2 regions of the Mesorhizobium sp. P2_D1 genome follow, and region 2 is predicted to be linked to the other one. Evidence: riboswitches for the same ligand, from Rfam matches in the RefSeq annotation. Region 2 holds a riboswitch; the other holds the start of a gene.
The links. Region 2 has a riboswitch for S-adenosylmethionine ahead of AC1D0I_RS05220 (O-succinylhomoserine sulfhydrylase). Riboswitches for the same ligand answer to the same signal wherever they lie in the genome.
Positions count from the first base shown of each region.

Region 1: another riboswitch for S-adenosylmethionine. It lies ahead of metX (homoserine O-acetyltransferase MetX); the one in region 2 lies ahead of AC1D0I_RS05220 (O-succinylhomoserine sulfhydrylase).

Region 1 is NZ_JBFUDZ010000035.1:4,191-19,378, forward strand. It holds gene AC1D0I_RS22550 (DUF1194 domain-containing protein) at 1-211, shown strand, start outside; gene AC1D0I_RS22555 (glycosyltransferase family 2 protein) at 231-1,166, opposite strand; gene AC1D0I_RS22560 (DUF1330 domain-containing protein) at 1,538-1,864, shown strand; gene metW (methionine biosynthesis protein MetW) at 1,887-2,501, opposite strand; gene metX (homoserine O-acetyltransferase MetX) at 2,498-3,667, opposite strand; SAM riboswitch at 3,778-3,855, opposite strand; gene hisC (histidinol-phosphate transaminase) at 3,993-5,102, shown strand; gene AC1D0I_RS22580 (prephenate/arogenate dehydrogenase family protein) at 5,109-6,044, shown strand; gene AC1D0I_RS22585 (sugar kinase) at 6,054-6,980, opposite strand; gene AC1D0I_RS22590 (DUF2125 domain-containing protein) at 6,988-7,986, opposite strand; gene AC1D0I_RS22595 (gamma-glutamylcyclotransferase) at 8,120-8,641, shown strand; gene AC1D0I_RS22600 (aldo/keto reductase) at 8,763-9,710, shown strand; gene AC1D0I_RS22605 (LysE family translocator) at 9,801-10,427, shown strand; gene AC1D0I_RS22610 (lysophospholipid acyltransferase family protein) at 10,446-11,234, opposite strand; gene AC1D0I_RS22615 (LysR family transcriptional regulator) at 11,350-12,252, opposite strand; gene AC1D0I_RS22620 (nuclear transport factor 2 family protein) at 12,375-12,845, shown strand; gene AC1D0I_RS22625 (pyridoxamine 5'-phosphate oxidase family protein) at 12,870-13,514, shown strand; gene AC1D0I_RS22630 (YdcF family protein) at 13,518-14,243, opposite strand; gene AC1D0I_RS22635 (cell division protein FtsX) at 14,377-15,188, opposite strand, start outside.
Region 2 is NZ_JBFUDZ010000003.1:224,629-239,816, reverse strand. It holds gene AC1D0I_RS05280 (GtrA family protein) at 1-277, shown strand, start outside; gene AC1D0I_RS05275 (hypothetical protein) at 313-1,794, shown strand; gene AC1D0I_RS05270 (acyltransferase family protein) at 2,006-3,895, shown strand; tRNA gene AC1D0I_RS05265 (tRNA-Gly) at 3,989-4,062, shown strand; gene AC1D0I_RS05260 (hypothetical protein) at 4,051-4,302, opposite strand; gene AC1D0I_RS05255 (LysR family transcriptional regulator) at 4,413-5,402, opposite strand; gene chvE (multiple monosaccharide ABC transporter substrate-binding protein) at 5,714-6,784, shown strand; gene mmsA (multiple monosaccharide ABC transporter ATP-binding protein) at 6,906-8,438, shown strand; gene mmsB (multiple monosaccharide ABC transporter permease) at 8,435-9,727, shown strand; gene araD1 (AraD1 family protein) at 9,920-10,912, shown strand; gene AC1D0I_RS05230 (ABC transporter substrate-binding protein) at 10,958-11,731, opposite strand; gene AC1D0I_RS05225 (2'-deoxycytidine 5'-triphosphate deaminase) at 11,832-12,926, opposite strand; SAM riboswitch at 13,065-13,142, shown strand; gene AC1D0I_RS05220 (O-succinylhomoserine sulfhydrylase) at 13,200-14,390, shown strand; gene AC1D0I_RS05215 (ceramide glucosyltransferase) at 14,405-15,188, opposite strand, start outside.

The DNA.
Region 1 (15,188 bases), on a different contig from region 2:
GACCGGAGGGCCTGGTTCCTTTGTGCTGCCGATTTACGCTGCCGCCGAATTTTCTACGGCCATCCGGCGCAAGCTGATCCTCGAAGTGAGCGGCATTCAAGATAGGACGAGGGTCATCCCCGTCGACACTGGTGCGCCTGTCGACTGCCTGAAAGGCGAGCGGGACAGACGGTTTTTTTCGGACCCGTATTTTCCGGAGCTCGACCGATAGCTTCGTCGTAGTGACAGGGTCAGGCCGGACGGACGCCGAACTTCTGGCGAAACTCGTCGTGAAGGTCGCGGCGCCAGCGCCGGCCATAGACATAGCCATTGATCAGTTCGGGCAGCGAATAGCCGAGATCTTTCGACGAGCGGTTGGCCATATAACCCGAGAAGGCTTCCGGAATCCGGCACTTCAGAACATCGGAAATGATCTGCCGCGTGATCATGTAGGGCGGAATATGCGGGTACGAGCGGGCAATATTCGGGTGTTTGCGCATCAGGTTCGCATAGGCTTCGACATAGCCGTGGCGACGTCGCGAAATCGAATTCTCCGAATTGTGCTTCGTCCAGTCAATGTCCTCAGACAATTGCGCGCCGAAGCGCCGGGCAAGGCGCAGCAGCAATTCCCGATCCTGCATCCGGGCGATGTCGCTGTCGTAGCCGCCGATGGCCAGCAACGCCTCGCGGCGCGCTGTTATCGCCGATCCCGCGATCAAGATTGTCTCCGCGACCAGCGTTTGCTCCAGCGTGGCAGAGTTTAGGAATGCATCGCGATTGATGCAATCGCTGGCGCGTCCGCCCTTCAGGGATACATAGGAGCTGATCAGCACTTCGAGCGCCGGATTGGCATCGAACCAGGTCAGGGTCCGTTCGAGCCTGTGCGGCAGATAGACGTCGTCGGAATCGAGGAACGTCACGACGGGTGCCCGCGCGCGCTCGATGCCTGCATTGCGGGCGGCATTGGCGCCTCGCCATTTCGCGCCGACATAGATCAGTCGCGGATCGCGAATGGCGGCCAGGGCCGCCGCGGTTCCGTCCGTCGAGCCATCGTCGACGACAATATGCTCGAACCTCGGCATGCTCTGGGAAAGTACACTTTCCACGGCGCGCAATACCGCCTCACGCCTGTTGTGAGTCGGCGTGATGACCGTGATGAGAGGAGCGTGCTCTGTCTTCCCGGTCATACTGCGTCAGCCATTTCCAGTGCAAAAAATACGCTTCCTGCCAGGTCTTTCGATCTTCAGGACGGTCAAATGGATCGGACTCCCCCTTCCATATCCCCCGTATTGGCGACGACGCTACAAAAAACAAGCGTACCTGTCACCCCATCGGGATGCTGCTCAATGCGCATGAAATGACGAATTCCAGTATCTAGCGCTTCAACTGCAACACTATTGCCGCGCGTTATGCTTGCGAATCGCCCTTGCGATGAATGACGCGTCTATAATCTGGATGCATTCCACTACGTCAGACGTAATCGCATCGCGGCCGGTGTTTGGGCAGATTGCCGTCGCGAGGTCGGCTGGTCGGCTTCGGTCCCAGAGGGAGTACTGTCATGACTGCTTACGCCGTTGCCCATATGCGCCAAGCCCGGATGGGTCCGCAGATCGTCGAATATCTGCAGAAGATCGATGCCACGCTGGCCCCTTTCGGCGGCCGTTTTCTGGTCCATGGCGGCGATGTCGAGGTCATCGAAAACAAATGGCAGGGCCACCTGATCATCATCGAGTTTCCCGACAGGCAACAGGTGCGCGGATGGTACAACTCGGCCGCCTATCAGGCGATCCTGACGTTGCGGACCGACAACTCGGAAGCCGACGTGATCTTCGTTGATGGCGTTGAACATCCGCATAAGGCCACGGATGTCCTTGACCAGGCGTGAAGTCGACAATGGCGCGGCGGGATCACCGTTTCAGCAAGAACACCGCCTGCTGGCCGAAGAAGTTCCAGAACCACCATGGCATCGACAGGCCGATCTTCTGGCCATTGGCGTCGAGCGCGGTTGCTTTTTCCACGGTAGCGCCAAGCTCGTCGCACAGATTGACGAAGTCGCGGATGGTGCAGAAATGGATGTTGGGCGTGTCGTACCAGGAATAGGGCAGGTCCGTGGTCACCGGCATGCGGCCATTGAGAAACAGCGACATACGAACCCGCCAATGGCCGAAATTGGGGAAGGACACGATGGCGCGATTGCCGATCCTGAGCAGTTCGTTGAGAACCAGCTTCGGGTTGCGGGTGGCCTGCAGGGTCTGCGACAGGACGACGAAGTCAAAGCCCTTGTCGGGATAGAATTCGAGATCCTTGTCGGCATCGCCCTGGATGACGCTCAAGCCGCGCGCCACGCATTCGTTGACGCCACGCTGCGACAGTTCAAGGCCGCGTCCGTCGACCTGCTTGGTGTCCTGCAGCAATTCGAGCAGCGATCCATCGCCCGAACCGACGTCGAGCACGCGCGATTGTGGCGGGATGAGGTTGGCGACGACTTCGAGGTCGACGCGCTGGTTGCGGGTGACGTTCACGATGCGAGCCCTCGCGCCCGTGCTGCGGAGCCGATGAAGCCATTGATCGCGGCAAACAATTCCGGCTCGTCGAGCAGGAAGGCGTCGTGGCCGCGATCGGTCTCGATCTCGACAAAGGATACCGACGCGCCGGCGGCGTTGAGCGCATGAACGATCGAGCGGCTCTCTTCGGTCGGGAACAGCCAATCCGAGGTGAAGGACACCAGGCAGAAGCGGGTTTTCGTGCCGGCGAACGCATCCGCCAGCCGGCCGCCATGGTCGGCGGCGAGGTCGAAATAATCCATCGACCGCGTCATGTAGAGATAGGAATTGGCATCGAAGCGATCGACGAAGGTCATGCCCTGGTGGCGCAGATAGCTCTCGATCTGGAAGTCGGCATCGAAGCCGAAGGTGAGCGCCTCGCGATCCTGCAGATTGCGGCCGAACTTCCGATGCAGGGCAGCCTCCGACAGATAGGTGATATGGGCGGCCATGCGCGCCACCGCCAAGCCCTTTTCCGGGCGCTTGCCGTGCTCGAAATATTTGCCGCCATGCCAGTCCGGATCCGCCATCACGGCCTGCCGGCCGACCTCATGGAAGGCGATGTTCTGCGAGGAATGGCGCGCGCCGGTGGCAATCGGCAGCGCCGAGAAGACGCGCTCCGGATAGCTGGACGCCCATTCCAGCACCTGCATGCCGCCCATCGAGCCGCCGAGGACGCAAAACAGTTTTTCGATGCCGAAATGGTCGATCAGCATCTGCTGGGCGCGCACCATGTCTCGAATGGTGATGATCGGCAGGTCGAGCCCATAGGGCTTGCCGGTGGCGGGATTGGTCGAAGCCGGGCCGGTGGAGCCCAGACAACCGCCGATGACGTTGGAGCAGATGACGAAGAAACGGTTGGTATCGATGATCTTGCCGGGGCCGATCAGCACTTCCCACCAGCCCGGCTTGCCGGTCACCGGATTGGTGCTGCCGACATGCTGGTCGCCCGTCAGCGCATGGCAGACGAGGATGGCGTTGGAACGGGCGTCGTTCAGCGTGCCGTAGGTCTGGTAGGCGATCTGGAACGGCGACAGCAGGGTGCCGGCATCGAGCTTTAGCGGCTTGTCGGGCCCAAAGCGTAGCACCGGGCTCGACGGCTGATCAGCCTCGTTGTTGGTTTTTCCTGCGCGCAGAGCGGCCATTGCATCCATCTCACACTTTGAATCCGCACGGTGCTTTCGAAATTCGAGGCCGATGCGGTGTCCGGCCGGCGCGGACAACAAAAAACCGGCATTGCCGCCGCAAAGCCGGTTACAGGATGCAAACGGCCCTTTAGCAAGTTGTTTAACGTGGCTGCAAGCCGACCGGCCAAATCACCACGGAATCTCGTACCTCTTCTAGGACTGTGGCGCGCCCGCGTCAACGGCCAGCCGCGGTCCGGAGGTTGCCACCTCTCGACATTGCGGGCCGTGGCTTGTATTTCCGCTGCGGCTTCCAGACGGAAGCGTTCTCGACGGATTTTGCGACATGAGCCAGACACCGGACAAGGCACGTCCAACCCCGCGCGCGGGCATCATGGACATCGACGCCTATGTGCCGGGCAAGAGCACGGCGCCCGCCGGCGTCGCCAAGGTCTACAAGCTGTCGTCGAACGAGAACCCGCTGGGTCCGTCGCCGAAGGCGATCGAGGCCGCGCGGGAGATTGCTGCGAAGCTCGACGTCTATCCCGATGGCACCGCCAGGCGCCTGCGTGAGGCGATCGCCGAGGTRCATGGTCTCAACGCGCAGAACATCATCTGTTCCAACGGCTCCGACGAAATTCTCGGCCTTTTGGCGCAGACCTATCTCGCTCCCGGCGACGAGGCGATTTTCACCGAACACGCCTTCATGGTCTACAAGATCTACATCCAGTCGGCTGGCGCCACTCCGGTCGCGGTCAAGGAGACCGATGAGCGTGCCGACATCGATGCGATGCTGGCCGCCGTCACGCCGCGCACGAAAATCGTATTCCTCGCCAATCCCAACAACCCGACCGGCACCTATGTGCCGTTCCAGGAAGTGCGCCGCCTGCATGCCGGCCTGCCTAGAAATGTGCTTCTGGTGCTCGACGCGGCTTATGCCGAATATGTCCGCCGCAACGACTATGAAGCCGGCATCGAACTGGTCGGCGGCGCCGAGAACGTGGTGATGACCCGCACCTTCTCCAAGATCGGCCTGGGCGGGGCGCGGATCGGCTGGATGTACGCGCCGATGCACATCGTCGACGCCATCAACCGTGTGCGTGGCCCCTTCAACGTCAATGCGACGGCGATCGAGGCCGGCATCGCCGCGATCCGTGACCGCGACCACGTCCAACGCAGCGTGATGCACAACGAAACGTGGCTCACATGGCTGAGCGAGGAGTTTGGCAAGCTCGGGCTGCGGGTGACGCCAAGCGTCGGCAATTTCATTCTGATCCATTTTCCCAACGACCAGAACCATTCGGCTGCCGCGGCGGATGATTATCTGACGGCGCGCGGCTATATCCTGCGGCGCGTTTCCGGCTACGGCTTTCCCAACGCGCTGCGCATGACCGTCGGCACCGAAGATGCCAATCGCGGCGTTGTCGCTGCTCTCACGACATTCCTGAAAAGCTAGAACACCATGACATCACCGATGTTTGAAAAGATCGCGCTGGTCGGCATCGGCCTGATCGGCTCGTCACTGGCCCGCGTCATTCGTCGTGAGGGCCTCGCCCGTCACGTCGCCATCTCGACCCGCAGTGCCGCGACATTGGCGCGGGCGCAAGAGCTTGGGCTCGGCTCCTCCTACTCCACTGATGCGAAGGAAGCGGTCCGCGATGCCGATCTGGTCATCGTCTCGGTGCCGGTCGGCTCGTCGGGCGCTGTGGCCGAGGAAATCGCGCCGGCACTGAAGCAGGGCGCGATCCTCACCGATGTCGGCTCGACCAAGGCATCGGTGATTGCGCAGATGCAGCCCTATGTGCCTGATGGCGTGCATTTCATTCCGGGCCACCCCCTGGCGGGCACGGAAAAATCTGGCCCCGATGCCGGTTTCGCCGACCTGTTCGACAATCGCTGGTGCATCTTCACCCCGCTGCCCGACACCAACCCGGATGCGCTGGAGAGGCTGTCGGAATTCTGGCGCCGCTGCGGCGCCAACATCGACACCATGGATCCGCAGCATCACGACATGACGCTGGCCATCGTCTCGCACCTGCCGCACATCATCGCCTACAACATCGTCGGCACCGCCGACGATCTGCAGTCGGTGACCAAGTCCGAAGTGATCAAATATTCGGCTTCGGGTTTTCGCGATTTCACCCGTCTCGCCGCCTCGGATCCGACCATGTGGCGCGACGTCTGCCTGCACAACAAGGACGCCATCCTCGAAATGCTGGCACGGTTCTCGGAAGATCTGGCGTCGCTGCAGCGGGCGATCCGCTGGGGCGACGGCGAAAAGCTGTTCGATCTGTTCACCCGCACCCGTGCGGTGCGCCGCTCGATCATCGAGGCCGGCCAGGACATCGACGTCCCCGATTTCGGCCGTCAGGCGGTCGAGCACCCGGCGAAGGCGTAGGTCGCTTCTTCAGCCTGCTGGCCAGTGGCTTTTCATCATCGCCAGCGTCTCGGCCCGGTCCGGCGCGCCTAGCCGGCCGCCGAAGCGCAGGCATTTGAACGCGGCGGCCGCACTGGCAAAGCGTAAGGCCTGCTCGACCGGCATGGCTTCCGCCAGTCCGACGGCGAAGGCGCCGTGAAAGACATCGCCGGCGGCCAGCGTGTCGACCGCATTGATTTTCGGCGCCGCGACATGTCGCGATGATCCCGTCGCGCGATCGAACCACCAGGTGCCAGCCGCGCCGCCGGTAACCGCGACAAACGCATCGCCACGCCGGGCAAGTGCCTCACAGGCCTGGCGCGAATCCAGTTCCGCGCCGCACAGTATGCGCGCCGCCGGCTCGGAAGCCACGATATGGGAAGCCAGCGGCAGCAGCAGTTCCAGCACGTCCCTCGGCGCGGTATCGGCATCAAGGATCGCCGGCCGGCCGATGGCGTGCGCCGCCTCCAGGGCAAGCGCTGCGGCACCGGGCCAGCGGACATCGACCAGCACGGCATCGAATGCTGACAGGTCTGCGAGCGGCAGAGCCTCGGGATCGGCCTGGGCCTGGCTGTCGTAGAAGGGCACGATGATGCGCTCGCCATGCGCGTCGACCAGGATCGAGGCCAGCGCCGAGCGGGCGCCACTGACGCGGCGCACGAAGCTGCAATCGATGCCTTCCGCCTCGATTCCGGCGATCAGTTGATCGCCGACGGAATCGTCACCCGCGCTCGCCCACAGCGATACGTCGGCGCCCAGGCGATGTGCAGCGCAGGCCGCGCTCGTCGCCATGCCCGAGGCGATCTGGACGCCGTCGGAGGCGATGAACTTGCCTTGGTGGTCGGGCAGCGTCTCGACACGCAGGATCGTATCCAGCGTCAGCGCGCCGACACTCAGCAGTCTCACGGTTTTTGCCATCGATGCGCTATTCCACCGGCTTGATCTTGCCCAGCGGAATGAAGCCGAGCGAGGCCTTGCCCTTGACCACCTTGAGCGGCATCGACGGCTGGTTGCCGAGCAGCGCCAGGCCAGCAAAGCCCTGCTCGATCTGCGTTTTTTGCTCGGGGATGGCACCGCCGAGGATCGCTGCCACGGCCTTCGGATCCTTCAGCGTGATCGTCAGGTCGGCGTCGATGAGACCCTCGGCATCGACCGACAGCGGTCCGGAAAGGGTGACGCGCGCCGTGCCTGACGACAGGTCGAGGTTGCGGATCTCGATCGCCTGGCCGCGCAGGCTCTTCACTTGCCTGCCGATCAGCGCGACGCCATTCTTCAGCGTCACGTCGCCGCTGGCATCGAGCGCCGGCAGCACCCGTCCGCCGATCGCCTCGGCATCGATCTCGAGATCGCTGAAATTGCCGAGATAGTTGATATCCCCACCTTTCGGCTGCAATTGGCTGTCCGCCTTGCCGGCACTGAACAGTTCGACCGGATCGGTGTCATCAGTGGGATCGGTCTGGCCGGACAGGCCCTCGGCCTGTAGCGAAATCCGCCGTGGCAGCGGCCATGACAGTTTGACGTTGGCTTGCAAATTGTCCCAGTCGATCCACAGCGGCATCATGCCTGGAACGGAGGTCCTGAGCGGACCGCGCAGATCGGCCACCGGCGACAGCGGCTGGATGATCTGGGCGACGGCATTGAAGCTGCCGGCCGAGGCGGCGATGTTCCTGGCATCGTCCTCATAGGCGAGATTGTCGCAGGAGACGGCAAAGCTCAGCGGATAGCCGCTGACCTGGAGATTGGCACAGCCGGCCTCGACGCCACTCTTGTTGAGCGAGGCAACCGCCTTGTCGGCTTCACTTCTGACCCGGTCGGCCAGATAGAACCAGCCGGCGCTGTAAATGGCGAACAGCACGACAATGAACGCGGCAAGCCAGAACAGGAGGCGTCGGCGCTTCGGTTGGCGTTCGTCACTTGACGTCATGCTTTGGCTCTCGTTAACGCAAGGGTGTTGTAGGCGGACTCGCGATTCCGACAACAACAGGTAGACAGAGGCGGACGGAAAAAACACCGATTCCGGTGTGGTGCTGCCATTCTTTACAATCAGGCGCGGCGATATGGGCGATTTTTGGGTGTTTGGCTATGGGTCGCTGATCTGGCGGCCGGGTTTCGCGCATGTCGAGACGCAGCGCGCCCGCCTGCACGGCTACCGGCGTTCGCTGTGCGTCTATTCCTTCGTGCATCGCGGCACACGTCAGCGGCCGGGGTTGGTGCTCGGTCTTGACCGTGGTGGCTCCTGCGTCGGTTTGGCGTTCCGCGTGCCCGGCGAATTGCGCGACGAGGTCATCGCCTATCTGCGCGAGCGCGAGCTGGTCACCAACGTCTATCTCGAACGGACGCTCAAGATTCGCCTTGACGGCGGCCGGACGGTCGAAGCCGTGGCCTACATCGTCGACCGCCAGCACGAGCAATATGCCGGCGCGCTCGACGCGGCGCATGCAGCGGCCGTGGTGCGCGGCGCGGTCGGCCAGTCCGGCAACAATGAGGACTATGTGATCAGCACGCTGGAACACCTTGAGGCGCTGGGCATAAGCGACCACTGGCTGGAGGATGTCGCGCGCCGGGTAGCGCCTTTGTGAAGCGCTGGCTCTGCGGAAAAGGCCGCCAGGCCTTTGACCTCGATAAGGGAAGACCTAGGTTAGGTCCCGAACCTCAGCCAGGGCTGCATTCACTGGCCCCCAATCATCCCGGAGATACGCTTTGCAGAAACGCCGCCTTGGTCGCACCGACCTTTCCATCGCGCCGCTGGTTCTGGGCGGCAATGTCTTCGGCTGGACCGCCGACGAGAAAACCTCGTTCGATCTGCTAGACCGCTTCGTCGGGGCCGGTCTCAACGCCATCGACACGGCGGACGCCTATTCGCGCTGGGTGCCCGGCCACAAGGGCGGCGAATCGGAAACGATCATCGGCAAGTGGATGAAAGACCGCGGCAATCGCGATCATGTCGTGGTGGTCACCAAGGTTGGCTCGGATATGGGACAAGGCCACAAGGACCTGTCCGCCGCCTATATCGAAAAGGCCGTCGACGCGTCGCTGAAGCGGCTGCAGACCGACGTCATCGACCTCTATCTGTCGCACTGGCCGGATCCGACCACGCCGTACGAGGAAACCCTCGGCGCCTACGAGAAGCTGCTCGCCAAGGGCAAGATCCGCTATGCCGGCTGCTCGAACCTCGACGCTGGCCAGTTGCGCGCGGCACTCGATGTGGCGAGCCTGCGCAGCCTGCCGCGCTACGAGGTGCTGCAGCCGGAGTACAATCTCTACGATCGCTCCTCCTTCGACGGGCCGTTGCGCGATCTGTGCGTGGCCGAGGACATCGGCGTCATCACCTATTTCAGCCTGGCCAAGGGCTTCCTCAGCGGCAAATACCGCAGCGAGGCCGATCTTGGCCAAAGCCCGCGTGGCGGCGGGGTGAAAGACTATCTCAACGCGCGCGGCACGCGCATTCTCGCGGTACTCGATGCGGTGTCGGCCAGACATTCGGCCAAGCAGGCGGAGGTGGCGCTTGCCTGGGTTATCGCACGGCCAGGCGTCACCGCGCCGATCGCCAGCGCCACCAGGCCTGAGCAGATGGACAGCCTGATCAAGGCCGCGTCGCTGAAATTGACCGCCGACGACATGGCCGAGCTCGACAAGGCAAGCGGCTGAAGCTTCCGGCGGCGCCGCACGCACGAACGTCCAAGACCACCCTCCTGTCTTGCCATACCGTCCGTCGCACGGGGCAAGGCAGAGAGTGAGATGACAGAGCCGCTTCTTTCGCAGCCGGATCTTTGGCGCCAGTTGGTCGCGCTGGTGCTTGCCGCCACCGTCGTCATGGGCAGCCCGGGGCCGGCAACGATAAGCGTCACCGCCGTCGGAGCTGCCTTCGGCTTGCGTGATTCATTGCGGTACGCCTGGGGGATCGTCCTGGGCACGATTGCAGTGCTGCTGGTGGTAGCTACCGGGGTCATGGCGGTGCTCACGTCGATGCCGAAGCTGGCGCCGTTGCTGGCTTTCGCGTCCGGCGCCTATATCCTCTATCTCGCGTTCAAGATCGCCACGGCTCCGCCATTGGCGGCGCGCGCGGCCGAGGCTTCGCGCCCGACACGGCTGGCCGGGTTTCTGCTGGCTGTCGCCAACCCAAAAGCCTATGTGGCGATCGCCGCCGTGTTCGCCGGCGCGTCGTCGAGCCAAGGCGCCGGCGATCTAGGCATGTGGCTCAAACTGACCGTTCTGGCGCTGATGATCGTCGTTATCCACGCTCTGTGGCTCGTTGCGGGAGCGGCGTTCGCCCGCTTCCTCCGCAGGCCGGCCGCTTCGCGGATCATCAATCTGGTCTTTGCCGCAACGCTGGTGTTGACCACCGCGCTGGCCGTGTTCGGCTGAATGTTGACTCAGGAGCCTTCAGGCTTTCGCGCCGAGTTCCCGCAACCGCTTCACCGCGGTTGACGGCAATGCCGGCGGGTTGGGAGTGCGGGATGCCTCGATGAGAAGCTGGTCACAGGCAGCCTCGGTTTCACCGATCAGCCTGGCCATGAATTCGTCCTTGCCCAAGCCCGGCGGAATCGGCGGCAGGAACCGCGCCTTGATCGTGCCGGGGTAGCGCAGGAATTTGCGGCGCGGCCAGTAGAGACCGGCGACATGGGCGACCGGCACCACCGGAACGCCAAGCTGCGAATAGATTTCGACGATGCCGTATTTGTAGGCCGGCTCGTCACCCGGCGCGCGGCGCGTCCCCTCGGGATAGATGATCAGCTGGCGAGGGTTGCGCGCCATTTCCTGCCTGGTGGCGGCGACCACCGCCTTCAACGCCTTCGAGCGGCTGCCGCGGTCGACCGGGATCATGCGCATCTTCATGATGTACCAGCCGAAGAACGGGATCCAGGTCAGCTCGCGCTTGAGGATGTAGAGCGGATCTTGGAGGAAGGGGAAGAAAGCGATCGCGTCCCAGAACGATTGATGCTTGGGCGCCAGGATGAAGGAACCCTCGGGCAGGTTTTCCAGGCCGGTGATGTCGCTCTTGGTCCCGGCAATCTTGTCATAGAGCCACATGCACGTGCGTGACCAGAATTTCGGTACGAACCAGGCGCGGTGACGGGGCGACAGGAAATAGTAGGGGGTCCAGAGGATCATCTGGACGATCAGATTGACGTAGAAGACGAAATTGAACGCCAGCGATCGGACATAGAGCATGGAGGGAGGCCCGGTGAGAGGTGTGCGTTGGTTACACCAAGCGCGGCGAAAAAGGAAATGGCCGCGAGCCGCTCTGACGAGCGAAGGAGAACGATGGTCGGGCGGCCCGGTTCAACTACGCCAATCGCGTCAGCCGCTCCTTCAGACGCGGGGCAGCGAAATCGAGAAAGGCCCGCAGCTTGACCGGCAGCAGGCCGTGGCCGGCATGCACCAGGCTTACCGGCCATGGTTCAGGCTCGAACTCCTGCAGCAGGATGCGCAGCGCGCCTGACCGCAGTGCGGCTTCGATCTGGTAGGAAAGCACTTTTGTCACCCCGATGCCGGCAATCGCGGCGTCGATGGCCGCCTCGGCGGTGTTGACCTGAAGCCGCGAGCGGACCTGAACCGGGACTTCCGTCCTGCCCTGGGCGAAGCTCCAGATGGCGGCGGAAGCAAGTCCCTCGAACGTGATGCAACTGTGTGTTTCCAGATCCTGCGGGGTCATCGGCGTGCCATGCTCGGCCAGATAGGCCGGGCTCGCACAAGCGACGCGGCGGATCGAGCCCACGGCAATGGCGACCAGGCTCGAATCAGGCAACTGGCCGATGCGTATGGCGAGATCGAAATGGTCCTCAACCAGCTGGGTTATGCGGTCAGCCAGCGTCAGGCGAATGTTCACGTCGGGATAGGCCGCGAGAAAACCGGTGACGACCGGCAGCACGTGCAGGCGGCCAAAAACGACCGGCGCGGTGATGGCCAGTTCGCCGGTCGGAGCGCTGTATTCGCCGGCCGCCGTGCGTTCGGCCTCACCGACATCGTCGAGGATGCGGCGGCAGGCAGCAAGATAGGCCTGGCCGGCATCGGTCGGCGTCAGCCGGCGCGTCGAGCGGTTCAACAGGCGTGTGTTCAGATGTCGTTCGAGATCGGAAACCTTGCGGCTGACCGTCGCCAGCGGAATGCCGAAACGGCGGGCCGCGGCGGAAAGGCTGCCGGCCTCCACCGCGACGACAAAGAGCGACATGGCTTCGAGACGATCCATAGCTTCTTCCAGAAAATGGAAGGACGGATTGCGAATATGTCATCTGCATTTGAAGGATGGAAGGCTTTATATAACGATTCCTGGCCTGCCTGCAGCATGGCCTCAACGGGTAAGGAGTCATCATGTCCGAAAGCCGGCCGCCGCTGCCGCCGTTCACAGCCGAGACCGCCGCGCAGAAGGCGCGCATGGCCGAGGATGCCTGGAATTCACGCGATCCGGCCCGAGTAGCGCTTGCCTACACGACGGATAGCCGCTGGCGCAATCGCGCCGAATTCCTGCAAGGCCGCGATGCCATCCAGGCGTTCCTGACGCGCAAGTGGAGCCGCGAACTCGACTACCGGCTGATCAAGGAGGTCTGGGCCTTCCACGGCAACCGCATCGCCGTGCGCTTCGCCTATGAATGGCACGACGACAGCGGCTCATGGTTCCGCAGCTATGGCAACGAGAACTGGGAATTCGACGAACACGGGCTGATGCGCCTGCGCATCGCCAGCATCAACGACCTGCCGATCGGTGCGGCCGATCGCAAATATCACTGGCCGCTCGGTCGGCGCCCGGACGACCACCCGTCATTGTCGGAGCTTGGCCTCTAGGGTCGCCCGGGCAAGGAGGCTTTCATGAATGCTCATGCTTTCACCAGCGACGTCGCCTTCACGCCAACCGTCAAGGCGATCCAGGCCCGCAAGGGCTCACGCCAGTCCTATGCCCGCGTCGAGGAGCGTGGCGGCTGGCAGGCCGATATCACGCCCGACCTTGCCGCCTTCATCGAGATGCAGACCAGCGTCTTCCTGTCGACGGCCAATGGCGATGGCCAGCCCTACATCCAGCATCGCGGTGGACCCGCCGGGTTTCTCAAGGTGCTGGATCAACACACGATCGGCTTTGCGGATTTTGCCGGCAACAGGCAGTTCATCACGCAGGGCAACCTGGCCGACAATCCGCAGGCCTTCCTGTTCCTGATCGATTATGCCCACCGGCAGCGCATCAAGATCTGGGGCACGGCCCGCGTCGTCGAGAACGATGCCGAGCTGATGGCGAGGTTGATGCCGCAGGACTACAAGGCGCGTCCCGAGCAGGTCATCCTGTTCACGGTCTCGGCCTGGGACTCCAATTGCCCGCAACACATCCCGCAGCGGTTCGAGGCGGCTGACGTGGCAGCGGCGCTTGGCGAACGGGACAAGCGTATCGAGGGCCTCGAACAGGAGATAGCGCGCCTCAAGGGGAGCGCTGCAGCCGGGGCAGGCGCTGCAGCCGGGGAATGAGGTTCAGCCGCCGGCAGCGGTCTCGGCCAGCGCGATGCCGTCCGGCGTCGGCTTCATAGGCACGATGCCGCGCGCCAGCGCCAGCAGATATTTATTGTATTCGGTGAACAGCACGCGCAATGCGCGCGGCTTGGTCAGCCAGCTGCCATTGTCGAGGTTGGTGTTGACCACCGGATACGGTTCGAGCTTGGCGCCATGCAGCAGCCGGCCCATTTCCAGCAGGCTGCGCGGCATATGATAGTTGTTAGTGACCAGGATCACCGTGCCATAGGCGTGGCTCTCCACCCATTTGGCGCTCTCCTCGGCATTGCCGATCGTGTCCAGCGCGGCGCGGTCGATATCGACGCAACAGGAGAACAAGCGCTTGTCGCCACCGATTGCCGCCTGCAGCTGGCGGCGGCTGGCGGAAGGATGCACGCCGCTGATCAGCAGCCGCTCGCCCTTGCCGGACGCCAGCAGATCCATTGCGGCGTCAAGGCGTGACTGGCCGCCGGTCAAAACGATGATTGCGTCGGCCTTAGCCGGATTGGCGGGCGTCGTCAGGTGGCTGACCTTGTTGGCGAACCAGCCAAAGCCGCCGGCAAACAGAGTTGCGAGGATGAGCAGGGAAAGCCCGGACAGGCGCAGAGCGGCTTTTAGGCGGCTGACCTTGCCGTGGTCGCGCGAATGGGCAACCACCACTGGCATCTGCCCAGCCGTCCCGGTCGTTTGCCGCGCGTCCATCGCCATATGGTTAATCCCCAAATGTGGCTTTGGGTAGTAGAAAGACGCACTTTGCGTTACGCCAATTCTCCATCCGTGATCATCCTGTTTCTATCGATGTCATTGTCCCGAACTTGTCCCTGCTTCCAAGCGACGTAAATTAGCCGGCATCCGGCTGGCGGACCTCGATGTCGCTGAGATAGGCGACGACAGTGGCGTGCGAGGTCGCCGCCGTCAGCCCACCGATCACCAGAACCATGAGAACGACCCCGAGATAGCCCGCCGAACCGATGGCGAAATTGCCGAACAGCGCGGTCGCCTGGTCGGCCTGCGGCGTCGCCATGTTGCGCGACGACCACCATGAAAAGACGATGAACACGAGCACAGCCGCGGCTCCGCCGGCGGCGGCACCCTTCATGCCGGTAACCAGGAAATGCCGGCGGAATTCACGCGCGATGAAGCTCGCCTCGGCGCCGACAAAATGCAGAACCTCGATGATGTGGCCATTGCCCGCCATGGCGCCGCGCGTCGCGAACACCACGGTCAGCACGGTCGCCGACAGCATCAGCGCCAGCACCGCGATGCCGATGGTCACCGTGGTGCGGGCCATGGCCACCAGCCGGTCGACCCAGGTGCGGTGATCGTCGAGCGATGCGCTTGGCAATTTCGGCGTGATCGCGGCGCGCATGGCGGCGAAATCAGGCGGGCTGCTCTCGTCGATGGTGACGATGATCAGGCGCGGCACCGGCAGTTCATCGATGTTGAGGCCGGAGCCCAGCCACGGCTCCAGGAGCCTCGCGGTCGCGTCGCGATCGATGATCCGGGTCGCCTTCACGCCGGGAAACTCGCTGGCCATCTGCGAGGCCTCCGCAAGGGCGGCCTCCATGTCTAGGCCGTCGACAGGCTTGATCTGGATCGTCGCCTCGCGCGAGATCTGGTTCTCCCAGACCGAGGCGGTGTCACGCACCAGCG
Region 2 (15,188 bases):
CGATGGCTTCCGGTCAGGAACCCTTTTGCGATATGGGGGCGTCTTCCTGGTCGCCTACAGCATCAATCTGGCAGTCGTGATCGCCGCCCGGTCAGCAGGCATCACAGAAAGCCCCCTGGTTCACCTCGCGGGAATCTGCGTCTATTCGGTTGTTTTCTACCTCGGTTCGGCTCACTTCGTGTTTGTCGGGCGCGGAGGTCGCGAAGACGATGAAGCCGACCGGAACCTTCCGATGGCCGGTGGGTCTCGGCGGATGCCGACCAGTCGAAATCCTTGAACCAACTGTCATCGGAAGCGATTAGAGGCGGCGCCATGAACAACGCTCAGGCCAGTGCGGGCGCGGCAACGTACGATCAGCGTATCCAACTGATATTCTGCCTGTTCACCGCCTGTATCATGGCGGCGGTGCTGGCCGCCTTTGCCCCTTCCATCCTGCAGGATCCCGACAGTTGGTGGCAAGTAAAGGTAGGACTGGATCTCCTGGCAAGCCGGACATTTCCGACAGTCGACCCTTATTCCTACACGTTTGCCGGCCAGCCATGGATCGCCAAGGAATGGCTGGGGCAGGTCCTTTTGGCTCTTGCCTACCGGGCGGGAGGCTGGAACGGCGTGGTCACGCTGATCATCGCCATGATTTCCCTGACGGTTTTCCTGATGGGGTGGTTTCTCAGCAGATGGCTGAAGCCGATCCTGTCGATTGCGCTGGCCTTCATTGCAATGGCCCTGATCACCCCGATCTTTACGGGGCGTCCACATATCTTCACTTTCCCGATCATCGTCGTCTGGACGGCGATGCTCTTTCGTGCGGCATGGGAAGAACGGGCGCCACCCTGGTGGCTGCTTCTGCTGGTTGTGTTGTGGGCGAACCTGCACGCCACCTTTACCTTGAGCTTCGTCATAGCAGCTTTCGCCGGTCTCGATCTGCTGACGCGTACAGGTCTCACAAAACCGGCCCTCGTGGCGAAATGGATCGCATTTGGTCTGCTTTGTCCGCTGGTCAGCCTGATCCACCCCTATGGCGTCCAGGCCATCCTGGCGACCTTCGCCGTGGCCTATGGCAACGAGGCGGTGTCGCTGATCGCGGAATGGCGACCGTTCAATGCGCAGGATCTCGTTGTCCAGGAAGTTGCGATGCTGGTGGGGCTGTTCGGGCTGCTGGTGTCACGGTTGCGAATTGGCTGGGCCAAGGCGTTGTTCATCGTCTTCACCTTGCATGCCTTTCTCGCCCATCTGCGTTTCATGTATCTGTTCTTCCTCCTGGTTCCGGTGGTGATCGCGATGGAGGTCGCACAGCAATATCCCTCGCTTTCGGCTACCGCATGGCTGGCTGAAAAGCGCGACGGACTGGAACAATTCTTCGCCAGGCGGTTTTACGCGATCTGCGGCGCGGCAGCTGTTTTGGTCATCGGCGCGGTCGCCATGTTCGGCAGCGTCTACCAGGTCGCGCCGAGCCCGAAGACGTCGGCCAGTGGGGCGCTGGCATTCGCCGAAAGCCATCATCTGTCCGGCAACGTGCTGAATTCCTACAATTTCGGCGGCACGCTGATCTTCCACGGGATCAAGACCTATATCGACGGTCGGACGGACCAGCTGTTCCTGGGCGGTTTCACAAAAGCCGATGACGAGACGGGACACAGCAACGGCAAGCCGCTCCTCGAAGCCCAGTTGAAGAAATACGCGATAGGCTGGGCGCTGGTTGCAGCCGACGACAATCGCATTCCCTTCTTCGACCAACTGGGCTGGAAGCGGGCCTATTCGGACGATCATGCGGTGATCTACCTGCCCGGCGCTTGAACCGCGGCGCCGGCGCGCACCAGCTTCGCCGGCATTCGAACTGGCATATGCCTTGACACTCATGTTGCGGTGCAGCAAAGTTGCACCGCAGAGGATAGGCATGTGAGACCGACGAGCCGGAATTTTTTGCACGAGCGGGACATCGCCGTATGAGCGGCGTCTTGTACTCGCGGAACCAAAGCCTCCGGCCGCGGCGCGCGAGCCTGCCCGGATGAATTACAGGCGCGACATCGATGGCCTTCGGGCCGTGGCGGTGCTGCCCGTCCTGCTCTTCCACTTCGGCGTCTCCGCCATTCCTGGCGGCTTCACCGGCGTCGACATCTTCTTCGTCATATCGGGCTATCTGATCAGCGGCAGCCTGCTCGACGATCTCGAGCGCGGCGAGTTTTCGATCGGTCGCTTCTATTGGCGCCGTGCACGGCGCATCCTGCCGGCGCTGATCTTCGTCATCCTGCTCGCCAGCATTGCCGCCTGGTTCATCCTGCTGCCGTCGGACCTGCACGAATTCAGCTTGAGCGTGATCGCCGCCTCGACCTTCTGGTCGAACATCTATTTCTGGAAGACGACGAACTATTTCTCCATCGACGCCGAACTGCGGCCACTGCTTCACACCTGGTCGCTTTCTGTCGAAGAGCAGTATTATATCTTCGCGCCGATCCTGCTCTATTTGATCTACCGATATGTCTCGAAGCGCTGGCTGACGGTACTGCTGCCGATCGCCATCGGCAGCTTTGCCGTGGCGGTCATGGCAACGTCGCTGGCGCCGACCGCCGGCTTCTATCTGTTGCCGACGCGCCTCTGGGAACTGGCGCTTGGCGCCATGCTGATGCTGAAAAAGCCACCGGCACTTGCCAGCCGGCCGGCGATGGAACTGATCGGCCTCGCCGGCTTTGCCTTGATCGCCTTCGGTTTTCTAACGATTTCGCAGAGCGACCCGTTTCCGGGCTACAATGCCTTGTTCCCCTGCATCGGAACCGCCCTGCTCATCTATGCGGGTCATGATCATCCCGGCGCCGACAGGCCGGCACCTGTTGCGACCCGCGTCCTTCGGTTCGCGCCGCTGGTCTGGGTTGGCCTCATTTCCTATTCGCTCTACCTCGTTCACTGGCCGATCAATTCCTTCGTCCACTATCTTTCGTTGAAGGCCATCGGCGTGCCGACGGTCATCGCGATGATGGTGGCGAGTTTCGCCCTGGCGACATTTTCCTGGAAGTATGTCGAGCAGCCTTTTCGCCGGAAACGAGCGTTCACCGCCCCACTGCCGATATTCGCCTTTTCGGCGGCGGCGATCGTCCTGCTCTGTGTCGGCGGCTTGGCCGGCGTGCTGGGTGGTGGTTTTCCGCAACGGTTCCCAGACTTCTCGACCGAGCCGATCCGGGTCGGCGACTGGCGCAACGGCGTCTGCTTCAACGAAGGGGCCGGCATCGACACCTGGAACCTCGCCGACTGCACCCGCACGCAGGGCTTTGCCACCAATGTGCTTTTGTGGGGCGATTCCTTCGCCGCCCACTATGTTTCGGGACTAGACGCCAACGCCCAGAAAATCCAGGCCAATGTTATCCAGTACACCTATGCTGGCTGCCCGCCCGACCTTACCTATTTTTCCTATGCCCGGCCAAGCTGTACGCTTTTCAACGAACGGGCTCTGTCGATTATCCGCGACGCCAACATCCGGGCGGTAATCCTGAGCGGCCGATGGACCGACTACCAGGTCAGGGGCTTCGATGGCCTGCAAAAAACGATCGATCGGCTTCGCGACATGGGCGTCAAGGTCTATGTCATCGGCCAGTCGCCGGAATTCATCGCCGACGTCCAGAAGATCGCCTTCTTCGCAAGACGGGAGCATATCGGGAATACGTCCTGGCCGACGGCCATGGATCCGGGCATCAACAAGCGGGTGCTGCCGTTCGCCAAAGGGGCGACATTCATAGATCCGCTGGCATATCTGTGCGATCCGGCCGGCTGTTCGTACGCCGATGCGGACAGCAAGCAGTTTCTCTATTTCGACTATGGCCACTTCTCTTCCGCCGGCGCGACATTAGCCATCTCGAAGTACTGGCCAAGCTTTGCCGCCGGCAACAAGCTCGCCAGGGCAAGATAGCAATCGCAGGTCGATACGCGTCGCCGCAGCCTGTGGTGTAAAAGCCGCTTTGCGATTGCCCGAAGGCCAACCCGCATGGTAACGAGGGATCGCGCGGGTATGATGTAATGGTAGCTTGTCAGCTTCCCAAGCTGAATGCGAGGGTTCGATTCCCTCTACCCGCTCCAGCCCATGGCGCCGGAAACAATTTCAGCACCCGCCTGTTCGTCGAACACAACCGAGCAGCCTCGTGCAAGCGCGACCGTTGCAAGCGCGTTTGCCACTACGTCATCCGATGAGACGAAATCGCCGGTCAGTACCCGCAATTCTTCCACGCCTTCAGCCATCGACACGAAATTCCCGACCGATCGTTCGTGCTTGCAGGCCTCGACCACGCAAAGCAGGTCGATCATTTCGAAGCTGCGCATGTTCGGTCTCCTGAAGAAATCGTCCCTTGCAGGGATATGAACGCATCAGCAGGAAATAATGTTCCCGCCTTGCTGTTCGCCAGCCCCGAACTCGACGCCTGGCCGAGCCGTCATCCCACCTCTCGCAGGATGAAGTCGTGCAGCATCTTGGCGGCCGGCGACAGCACACGGTTCTTCACCGTGATCAGGCTGTAGGGCCTGACCTCGATGTCGAATTCGGTCTGGACGACGTCGATGGCGCCGGCCAGCCCGTCGGGATTCTGGATGAATTTCGCCACCTGGACCGATACCGGTGCAATCGCATCGGAATGTGCGACCATGACCAGGGTCAAGAGCAGCGAGCTGGTGTTGAGGATACGGTCCGGCAAAGCGATGTTGCGGTTGAGGAAATTGCTTTCCATCGCCTGGCGCAAAGGCGACCCGCCCGACTGGAAAACCCAGTCGTAGGCGGCGGTGTCCTCCAGCCGCACCGCCTCGCCCTTGGTGAGCGGATGGCCCCGGCGCACGATCAGGCAGGCCTTCTCGACGCCGATCACGCGCGACTCGAACAGCCGCGGATTGAGATCGTCAGGGATGCGCGCGATGATGAAATCATGGCGCGTGGCGATCAATTCGCGTGCCAGCACGTTGGAGGTCTCGACCTGCATGGTGATCTCGATGCGCGGATAGATGCGGCGGATTTCGCGAATCGCCGGCACCGCCAGCTCGATTGCCGGTGCCGTCACAGCGCCGAGAAACACCGAGCCGCCTTTGCCCGCCTTGAGTTCGGAAATCTCGCGGTCGACCTCGCGCATTTCCAGGAGGATCGAGCGCGCGCGCCTGGACAATGCCTTGCCGAAAGGCGTCAAGGTGATGCCGCGCGGCAGCCTTTCGCACAGCTTGACCTCCAGCACGGCCTCCATTTCGCTGATCATGCGCGAAGCCGCCGGCTGAGAAATGTTCATAACTTGGGCTGCCGCGCTCACCCGGCCATGGTCGTCGAGCGCGACGATCATACGCATGTGGCGCAAGCTGAGGCCACTGCGCAGCAAGGTTTCGCCGTCGCCCGGCATCTCTCTGTAACCATTTGAAATCGCATTCGGATTCCTTAGCGCCGCCATAGCCTCTCCTTGCTTCTGCTCGCAGGCGGCCAGCGGTCGCGCCAGCCGTCTCGCCTCGATATCATATACCAATATTGATATAGCAATCATCAAAGATCGCATTTGACAGTTATGGCAAAGGATCACAACCTTCGCGCGTTCCGAGACGCGACGGTCGCAGACGAGAAAAATCGTATCGATTGAAATCAGCGCCTCGGGGCCATGGGAGGATACCGGAGATCGATATGACGGCAGCAGTGCCTTGGCGCTTCTGCACGATTGCGCGGCCCGCGACCCCCGGGGTGCCGCGTCCATCAACCAGGGAGAGTTAAGTGAAAATCATCAAGACGTTAGTCGCCGCCTTGGCGGTCAGCATCGCGGCCATGTCGGCCACCGCCTACGCAGCCGACAAAGGCCTCGTCGGCGTGCTGATGCCCACCAAGACCTCGCAGCGCTGGATCAATGACGGCGACGCCGTCAAGTCCCAGCTTGAGGCTCTGGGCTACACCGTCGACCTGCAATATGCGCAGGACGACATTCCAAACCAGCTCAGCCAGCTGGAAAATGAAATCACCAAGGGCCCGAAGGCGCTGATCATCGCCTCGATCGACGGCACCACCCTGTCGGACGCGCTGCAGAAGGCCGCTGACGCCGGCGTCGTCGTCGTCGCCTATGACCGCCTGATCAAAAAGACCGCCAATGTCGACTACTACACGACCTTCGACAATTTCGGCGTCGGCGTCATCCAGGCGAATTCCCTGGTCAAGGGCCTCAAGGAGCGTTTCCCGAACACCAAGCCGTGGAACGTTGAACTGTTCGGCGGCTCGCCCGACGACAACAACGCCTTTTTCTTCTACAATGGCGCGATTTCCGTCCTGCAGCCACTGATCGACGACGGCTCGATCAAGATCAAGTCCGGCCAGACCGGCATGGACAAGGTCGGCACGCTGCGCTGGCTGGCGGCCACCGCCCAGGCTCGCATGGACAATCTGCTCTCGGCCAACTACTCGGACGGCAGCCGCGTCGATGGCGTTCTGTCGCCCTATGACGGCCTGTCGCGTGGTATCACCGCATCGCTGCGCGCTGTCGGCTACGGCACGGACGCTCAGCCCTGGCCGATCGTGACCGGTCAGGACGCCGAGACCGCCTCGGTCAAGCTGATCATCTCGGGCGAGCAGTACTCGACCGTGTTCAAGGACACCCGCGAACTGGCCAAGTCGACCGTTGAGCTCGTCGACAAGGTGCTGTCGGGTGGCAAGCCGGATGCCCTCGACACCAAGACCTACAACAACGACGTCAAGGTCGTTCCCTCGATCCTCTTGACGCCGCATGAAGTCGACAAGTCGAACTACCAGGCGCTGGTCGTCGACTCCGGCTACATCAAGGCCGACGAGCTGAAGTAATTCGGTTTCAAATCCAGGGGTCCTGCGCAACGCAGGGCCCCTTTTCGTTCACCAGCAGGCCCGGTATTGTTACCGACCTCGCCGGCAGTGTTTGCCGACCTCTCAGGGAGCGGTAGTCCCAATGGCCTCGACGATTTTGGAGATGCGCGACATCACCAAGACGTTCCCCGGCGTGAAGGCGCTGTCGAACGTCAACCTCAGCGTCGAGGAAGGCGAGATTCATGCCGTGGTCGGCGAGAACGGCGCCGGCAAGTCGACGCTGATGAAGGTGCTCTCGGGCGTCTATGCGTCCGGCACCTATGATGGCGCGATCGTCTACCGTGGCGAGGAATGCCATTTCAAGGGCATTCACGACAGCGAGCACAAGGGCATCGTCATCATTCACCAGGAGCTTGCACTGGTGCCGATGCTGTCGATCGCCGAAAACATTTTCCTTGGCAACGAACACGCCAGATTTGGCATCATCGACTGGAATGCCAACGAGACACGTACCAGCGCCTTGCTGAAGAAGGTGGGCCTCAAGGAGGACCCCAAGACGCTGATCACCAATATTGGCGTCGGCAAGCAGCAGCTGGTCGAGATCGCCAAGGCGCTCAGCAAGGAAGTGCAGCTGCTGATCCTCGACGAGCCGACGGCGAGCCTGTCCGAAAAGGACAGCCAGGCACTGCTGGACCTGCTGCTCGAATTCAAGCGGCAAGGCATCACCTCGATCCTGATCTCGCACAAGCTCAACGAGGTGAACCGGGTCGCCGACAAGGTCACCATCATCCGCGACGGACGGACCATCGAAACACTTGCCAAGAAAGACATTTCGGAGGACCGCATCATCACCTCGATGGTCGGCCGTTCGCTCGACGACCGTTATCCGCCGCGCGAGCCCAAGATCGGCGAGGTCGTGCTCCAGGTGAAGAACTGGTCGGTCTATCACCCAATCCATGCCGAGCGGCAGGTGATCAAGGGCATCGATATCGATGTCCGCAAGGGTGAGGTGGTCGGCATTGCCGGGCTGATGGGCGCCGGACGCACCGAATTCGCCATGAGCCTGTTTGGCCGCTCCTATGGCCGCCGCATCACTGGCGACGTGCTGCTCAAGGGCAAGCCGATCGATGTTTCGTCGGTGAGCAAGGCTGTGGAACACGGCATTGCCTACGTCACCGAGGACCGCAAGACCTACGGTCTCAATCTCATCGATCACATCAAGCACAACATCACGCTGGCCAACCTGCCCGGCGTGTCGCGCCACGCCGTGATCGACGACCTGCGCGAACTTGCCGTCGCCAATGACTACAAGGCCAAGACCAACATCCGCTCGTCAAGCGTCTATCAAATGACCGGCAATCTGTCGGGCGGCAATCAACAGAAGGTGGTGCTGTCGAAATGGCTGTTCGCCAATCCGGAAGTGCTGATCCTCGACGAGCCGACGCGCGGCATCGACGTCGGCGCCAAGTATGAAATCTACACCATCATCGCCCGCCTCGCCTCCGAGGGTAAGGCGATCATCGTCATCTCGTCGGAGATGCCAGAACTGCTCGGCATCACCGACCGCATCTACGTCATGAACGAAGGCCGCATCGTCGGCGAAATGGCGGCGAGCGAAGCCAGTCAGGAAAAGATCATGCGCGCCATCGTTCGGGGAGAAGGAAAAGCATCATGACCACCGAAAGCGCTCCCGCGCCGAAAAGCGGCGTCGCCGAAGATGTGCAGCAGGGGCCGCGTGTGGCCGTCTCGGCGCTGATCACGAATCTGCGCGAATACGGCCTGATCCTGGCGCTGATCGCCATCATGGTGTTCTTCCAGTTCACCACGTCCGGCACGCTCTTCAAGCCGGTGAACCTGAGCAATTTGGTGCAGCAGAACAGCTTCATCATCGTGATGGCGCTGGGTATGCTTCTGGTGATCGTTTCGGGCCATATCGACCTCAGCGTCGGCTCCGTCGCCGGTTTCATCGGCGCGCTGGCGGCAATGATGATGGTCATCTGGCCGCTTGGCCCCCTCAGCAATCCGCTGGTTGTGTCGATCATCTGCCTCATCATCGGCGGCGGCATCGGCGCGGCCCAAGGCTACTGGATTGCCTATCACCGAATACCGAGCTTCATCGTGACGCTGGCCGGAATGCTCATCTTCCGCGGCATCTGCCAGGCGCTGCTGGGTGGCGGGTCTTCCGTGGGACCGCTTCCAGATGGCTTCAAGGCGCTCAGTTCCGGCTTCATTCCGGACGTGATCGGCCCCTTGACGCTGATCCCGCCGACGGTGAACGCCGCCGGCAAGACCATCATCGGCAGCGGCCTGACACTGCACATGACGACGATCCTGATTGGCGTCGTCGCCGTGCTCGCCTATGCGTATTTCGGGCTCAAGGCACGGCGCACGCGCGAGCAGCACGGCTACGAAGCCGAGCCTTTCACGCTGTTTGTCATCAAGACCCTGGTGACCAGCGCGCTGGCGCTGTTCCTAGTCTACCAGTTCGCCAGCTACAGGGGCCTGCCAATCGTTCTCATGGTGATGGGCGTGCTGATCGCACTGTTCGTGTTCGTCACCAAACGCATGACGATCGGCCGGCGCATCTACGCAATGGGCGGCAATGCCAAGGCGGCACAGCTATCGGGCATCAAGACCGAGCGACTGACCCTGATGGTGTTCGTCAATATGGGCGTGCTGTCAGCGCTTGGCGGCCTGATCATCGCGGCCCGCCTTGGGCAGGCAGTGCCGGCGGCAGGCCTTGGCAGCGAGCTCGACGTCATCGCCGCGGTGTTCATCGGCGGCGCCTCGGCGATGGGTGGTGTCGGCCAGGTCATCGGCGCGGTGGTCGGCGGCTTCATCATGGGCGTGATGAACAACGGCATGTCGATCATGGGCGTCAATGTCGACTGGCAGCAGGTGGTGAAAGGCCTGGTGCTGCTCGGCGCGGTGGTGTTCGACGTCTACAACAAGAACAAGGGCTGAGGGAACCAGGAAGGCATACGGGTCACATCGCGGCGCTGCCCGGCGGCACGAAAAGAAGTCCCTGAGGGACCAGGCTCGCGAGCGCAATCCGAATGGAGAATTTCACCCGTGGCATGGACGAGGTCCTGGCCGCGCTGGGCAAGGTTTGCCGTCCCGGCAGCCCCTGCCAAGGCAAATGAGAGAGGATTCATCATGCTGATCTCCCAGATTCTCGATGACGCCGAGACCATCCGCGTCGTTGCCCGCAACGGCGGCAAGACCCGGATCATCAATGGTGCGCGCAGCGTCTATTCGCTGGCGATGGAGGCCGCCCGCACCGGCGTCGGGCTCGTCGCGCTGATCGAGCGCAAGGGGCTTGGCGAGACAATCGATCTCGATGCCGCCTACAAGAAGGGGCGGCTGCTGTCGCCGATCAACCACCCCGATCCGGCGCACCTGCATCTGACCGGCACCGGACTGACGCATCTCGGCTCGGCCGCGACGCGCGATTCCATGCACAAGAAGCTCGGCGCCGAGGGCGAGGAACAGCTGACCGATTCCATGAAGATGTTCCGCATGGGGCTGGAGGGCGGCAAGCCGGCGAAAGGCCAGATCGGTGTGCAGCCGGAATGGTTCTACAAGGGCAACGGCACGATGGCTGTGGCGCCAGGTGCCGCACTGCTGTCGCCGGCTTTCGCCAAGGACGCCGGCGAAGAGCCGGAAGTGGCCGGCATCTATGTCATCGGCGACGATGGCGCACCGTTCCGTGTCGGCTTCACGTTGTCGAACGAGTTTTCCGACCACGTCACCGAGCGCGTGAACTATCTGTTCCTGGCCCACTCCAAGCTGCGCAACGCCTCGTTCGGGCCGGAAATCCTGATCGGCGACCTGCCGTCCGACATCCGCGGCAGCTCGCGCATCTATCGTGACAACGAGGTGCTGTGGGAAAAGCCGTTCCTGTCAGGCGAAGCGAACATGTCGCACACCATCGCCAATCTCGAACACCACCACTTCAAATATGCGGCTTTCCGCCAGCCAGGCGACGTGCATGTGCACATGTTCGGAACGGCGACGCTGTCCTTTGCCGACGGCATCAAGACCGAGGCTGGCGATGTGTTCGAAATCGAGGCCAAGGATTTTGGCCTGCCGCTGCGCAACCCACTCGAGATCGAGCAGCCGGTGAAGGTGGCGGTGAAGGCGCTTTGACAGCACGACCTCCCCCACGAGCGGGGGAGATCGGCAGTTCGAAGCTCAATAAATATCGAAGTCGAAGTACTTGGCCTGGATCTTCTTGTAGGTGCCGTCGGCGACGATGGCGTCTATCGCCGCGTTAAGCTTGTCGCGCAGCGCGGTGTCTTCCAGGCGAACGGCAATACCGGCCTGGGTCTCCGTGCCCTTGACGTCGCCGACCAGCTTGCAGCAGCCTTCGCTTGCCTTTTTCAACCAGTCCACCAGCACGAATTTGTCAGAGATGACGGCATCGAGGCGGCCGTTCGTCAGGTCGGTGATGGCCTCTTCCTGGGTCGGGTAGAGTTTCGCCTCCGCGCCAGCCTTGCCGTAGACATTCTGGGCATAGTCGGCCTGCGTCGTCGAAGCCTGGGCGCCGACCGTCTTGCCGGCAAGCGCTGCCGGTTCGGTCGAGGTGAGTTCGGTATCCTTCGGCGCCACCAGCGCGAGCGGAGTCGTATAGTATTTGTTGGTGAAGGAGACCTGCTTCTTGCGTTCCTCGGTGATGCTCATCGAGGCGATGATGGCATCGAATTTCTTGGCCTGCAGGGCGGGGATGATGCCGTCCCAGTCCTGGGTGACGATCTCGCACTCGACCTTCATCTGCGCACACAGCGCATTGGCGATGTCGATATCGAAGCCGACGACCTTGCCGTCCGGGGTGATGGTGTTGAACGGCGGATAGGCACCCTCGGTGCCGATCTTCAGTTTCTCAGCAGCCTGCGCCGACAGAGAGCCGGCCGCCATCAGCAACACGGCAGCACCTGCTGCCGATATGATCCATTTTGAAATCCGCATTTTCTTGGTTCCCCTTGAACGCCGCCAGCTTGGCGGCCAGAAAGCCAGCCAAGCATGACGAGCCAGCGCAGGCAAGTGTATTGCCCGACGGGAATTGGGTTCAGCGCGCTGGGCGGAAATGCTTGGACAGCTTCAGGCCTTGCGCCTGGTAGTTGGAGCCGAGATCGGTGCCGTAGAGCGCCTGCGGCCGCTTCAGCATATGCTCGTAGACCAGCCGGCCGACGATCTGGCCATGGTCGAGGATGAACGGCACTTCGTGGCTGCGCACTTCGAGCACTGCGCGACTGCCGGTGCCGCCGGACGCCGAATGGCCGAAACCCGGATCGAAGAAGCCGGCATAGTGGACGCGGAACTCGCCGACCAGCGGATCGAACGGTGTCATCTCGGCGGCGTAGAGCGGCGGCACATGCACCGCTTCCTGGCTGACGAGGATGTAGAATTCGTCGGGATCGAGCACCAGTTCGCCGGCGCCGCTCTTGTGGATCGGCTCCCAGAAGTCGACGACCTCTTGTGCCGCGCGCTTGTCGACATCGACGAGACCGGTGTGATGCTTGCCGCGATAGCCGACCAGGCCGTTCTGATCGCCGTTGAGATCGATCGACAGTGCGATGCCGCCGCCGGAAATGTTCGGCGGCTCGGTTGCGACCAGCATCTCGGCGCGATGCAGGTCATGCAGCTCGGCTTCCGAGAGCAATGCATTGCCGGTGCGGAAACGGATCTGGGACAGACGCGAACCGGTGCGTACGACGATGGGAAAGGTGCGCGGGCTGACCTCGAGATAGAGCGGGCCGTGATAGCCGGCGGCGATCTTGTCGAACTCGTGTCCGCGATCGGTCATGACGCGGGTGAAGATGTCGAGCCGCCCGGTCGAACTCTTCGGGTTGGCCGAGGCCGAAATGTCCACCGGCAATGCCAGGCTTTCAAGCAAGGGCACGATATAGACGCAGCCGGTCTCCAGCACCGCGCCCTCGGCAAGATTGATCTCGTGCAGCTGCAGCCGGTCGAGCTTTTCCGAAACCTTGTGGTTGGGGCCCGGCAGGAACGAGGCCCGCACCCGCCAGGCCTTGTCGCCGAGCCGCAGATCCAGGCTCGCCGGCTGGATCTGATCGGCATCGAACGCGCGCGCCGACTTCAGCGCACCAGACTGGAACAGCGCCGAAATGTCCTGATCGGGAAGAATGCCTGTTTGCCGCAAGGCTCCACTCCTAGGCCAGGCGATTTTCTGTTCGCAGGTTCTTGCCGCAAAACCGTGGAACACTGCTGCAGAACCTGCTTGGTACAAACCTCTTAATCAAGCCGGCAATTGACGCAAGCGTGGCGCGGGTCTAAAGGGTCGTTATCCCGTGGTGATTTGGCCGGTCGGCTTGCAGCCACGTTAAACAAGTCGCTAAAGGACCGTCGGGCCGCAAGGCCGTATGGACCGGTTGCGACTTTCGCGGCCGGTTTTTTTGTGTCTGGAACAAAAGCGATGAGCACCAAGAAGCGTAACTGGAAGCCTCAAACGACACTCGTGCATAGCGGAACCCTGCGTTCCGGTTTCGGCGAAACCTCCGAGGCGATGTACCTCACCCAGGGCTATGTCTACGAAACGGCGCAGGCCGCCGAAGCCCGCTTCAAGGGCGAGGAGCCGGGATTCATCTACTCGCGCTACGCCAACCCGACCGTCGACATGTTCGAAAAGCGCATGTGCGCGCTCGAATGCGCCGAGGACGCGCGCGCCACCGCGTCCGGCATGGCCGCGGTGACGGCCGCGCTGTTGTGCAGCGCCAAGGCCGGCGATCATATCGTGGCGGCGCGCGCGCTGTTCGGCTCCTGCCGCTGGGTGGTCGAGACGCTGGCGCCGAAATATGGCATCGAGGCGACGCTGGTCGACGGCACCGACATCGCCAACTGGGAAAAAGCGGTCAAGCCGAACACCAAGCTGTTCTTCCTGGAAAGCCCGACCAACCCGACGCTGGAAGTGGTCGACATCGCCGCGGTTGCCGCGCTTGCCAATTCGATCGGTGCGCGGCTGATCGTCGACAATGTCTTTGCCACGCCCCTGCAGCAGAAGCCGCTGCAGCTCGGTGCGCACATCGTCGTCTACTCGGCGACCAAGCATATTGACGGCCAGGGCCGCTGTCTCGGCGGCGTCATCCTGTCGGACAAGAAGTGGATCGACGAGAACCTGCACGACTATTTCCGCCACACCGGCCCCAGCCTGTCGCCGTTCAATGCCTGGACGCTGCTGAAGGGGCTGGAGACGCTGCCGCTGCGCGTGCGCCAGCAAACGGAAAGCGCCGGCAGGATCGCGGATTTCCTTGCCGAGCGGCCCGAAATCGCCCGCGTCATCTATCCCGGCCGTGCCGACCACCCGCAGGCGGCCATCGTCAAGAAGCAGATGTCGGGCGGCTCGACGCTGATCTGCCTGGACGTCAAGGGCGGCAAGCAGGCGGCCTTCGCCTTGCAGAACGCGCTCGACATCGTGCTTATCTCCAACAATCTCGGCGATGCCAAGAGCCTGATCACCCATCCGGCGACGACGACGCACAAGAATCTGAGCGACGAGGCCCGTGCCGAACTCGGCATCGGGCCGGGCACGCTCAGGCTGTCGGTCGGCCTGGAGGATACCGACGATCTTCTGGAAGACATCGAACAGGCGCTGAAGGCGGCCAAGTAAAAGGCCTTTGGCCATCAGGCGCCGGACGGCGTCTCTTCCAGCTCGGCCGCCTTGGTGCCGATGGTCATCGCGTTGCCGCGCCAGTCGACGGCGCCACCCAGCCAGCCGCGCGCCCACATCGCCGGCAGGATCAGGTCGCGCATCATGATCGCCGCGACCATGCGCGGCGACAGGTACCAGCCCTTGGACCAGGCCAGGGCGCATTCCGGAAGGTAGAAGGCCGCCAGCACGGCAATGGCGGTTGCCCAGAGGCTGACGCCCGCGCTTGCCGCCGCCAACAGCGCGAGTGCCAGCGGCACCACTGCCCCGGTCAGGATTTCGGGTGCGAAAAACCATGGGAAGGTGACGCGGCGCAGGCGCGCCCAACGGGCCTGACGCGACCAGATCTCGTCAAAGGTGCGCCGGCCGAGCGGTTGCTCGAAGGGCGCGGCGACGAGATTGACGCGCAGGCCAAGGCCATTGACCAGCTTGGTCGCGGCAGCGTCCTCGGCGATCTCGGCGGCGAGCGCACGGATGCCGCCAATGGCGTCGAGCATCGGCTTGTTCCAGAGCATGCTCTTGCCCTGGGCAAAGCCGAGGCCAAGCGCCTCGCCGGCATATTGCCAGCGTGCCTGCAGCGTGTTGAGGAAAGCGCATTCGACCTCGGCCCAGAAGCCGGCCGGGCGCGAGCCTATCGGCGTCGAGCAAACAAGGCCGGTGTCGGGCCGCCATGCAGCCATCAGGTGCTGGACGTAGTCTCTCGGCATCAACACGTTGGAATCGGCCAGGACAACCCAATCGTGGCGCGCCGCCTCCCAA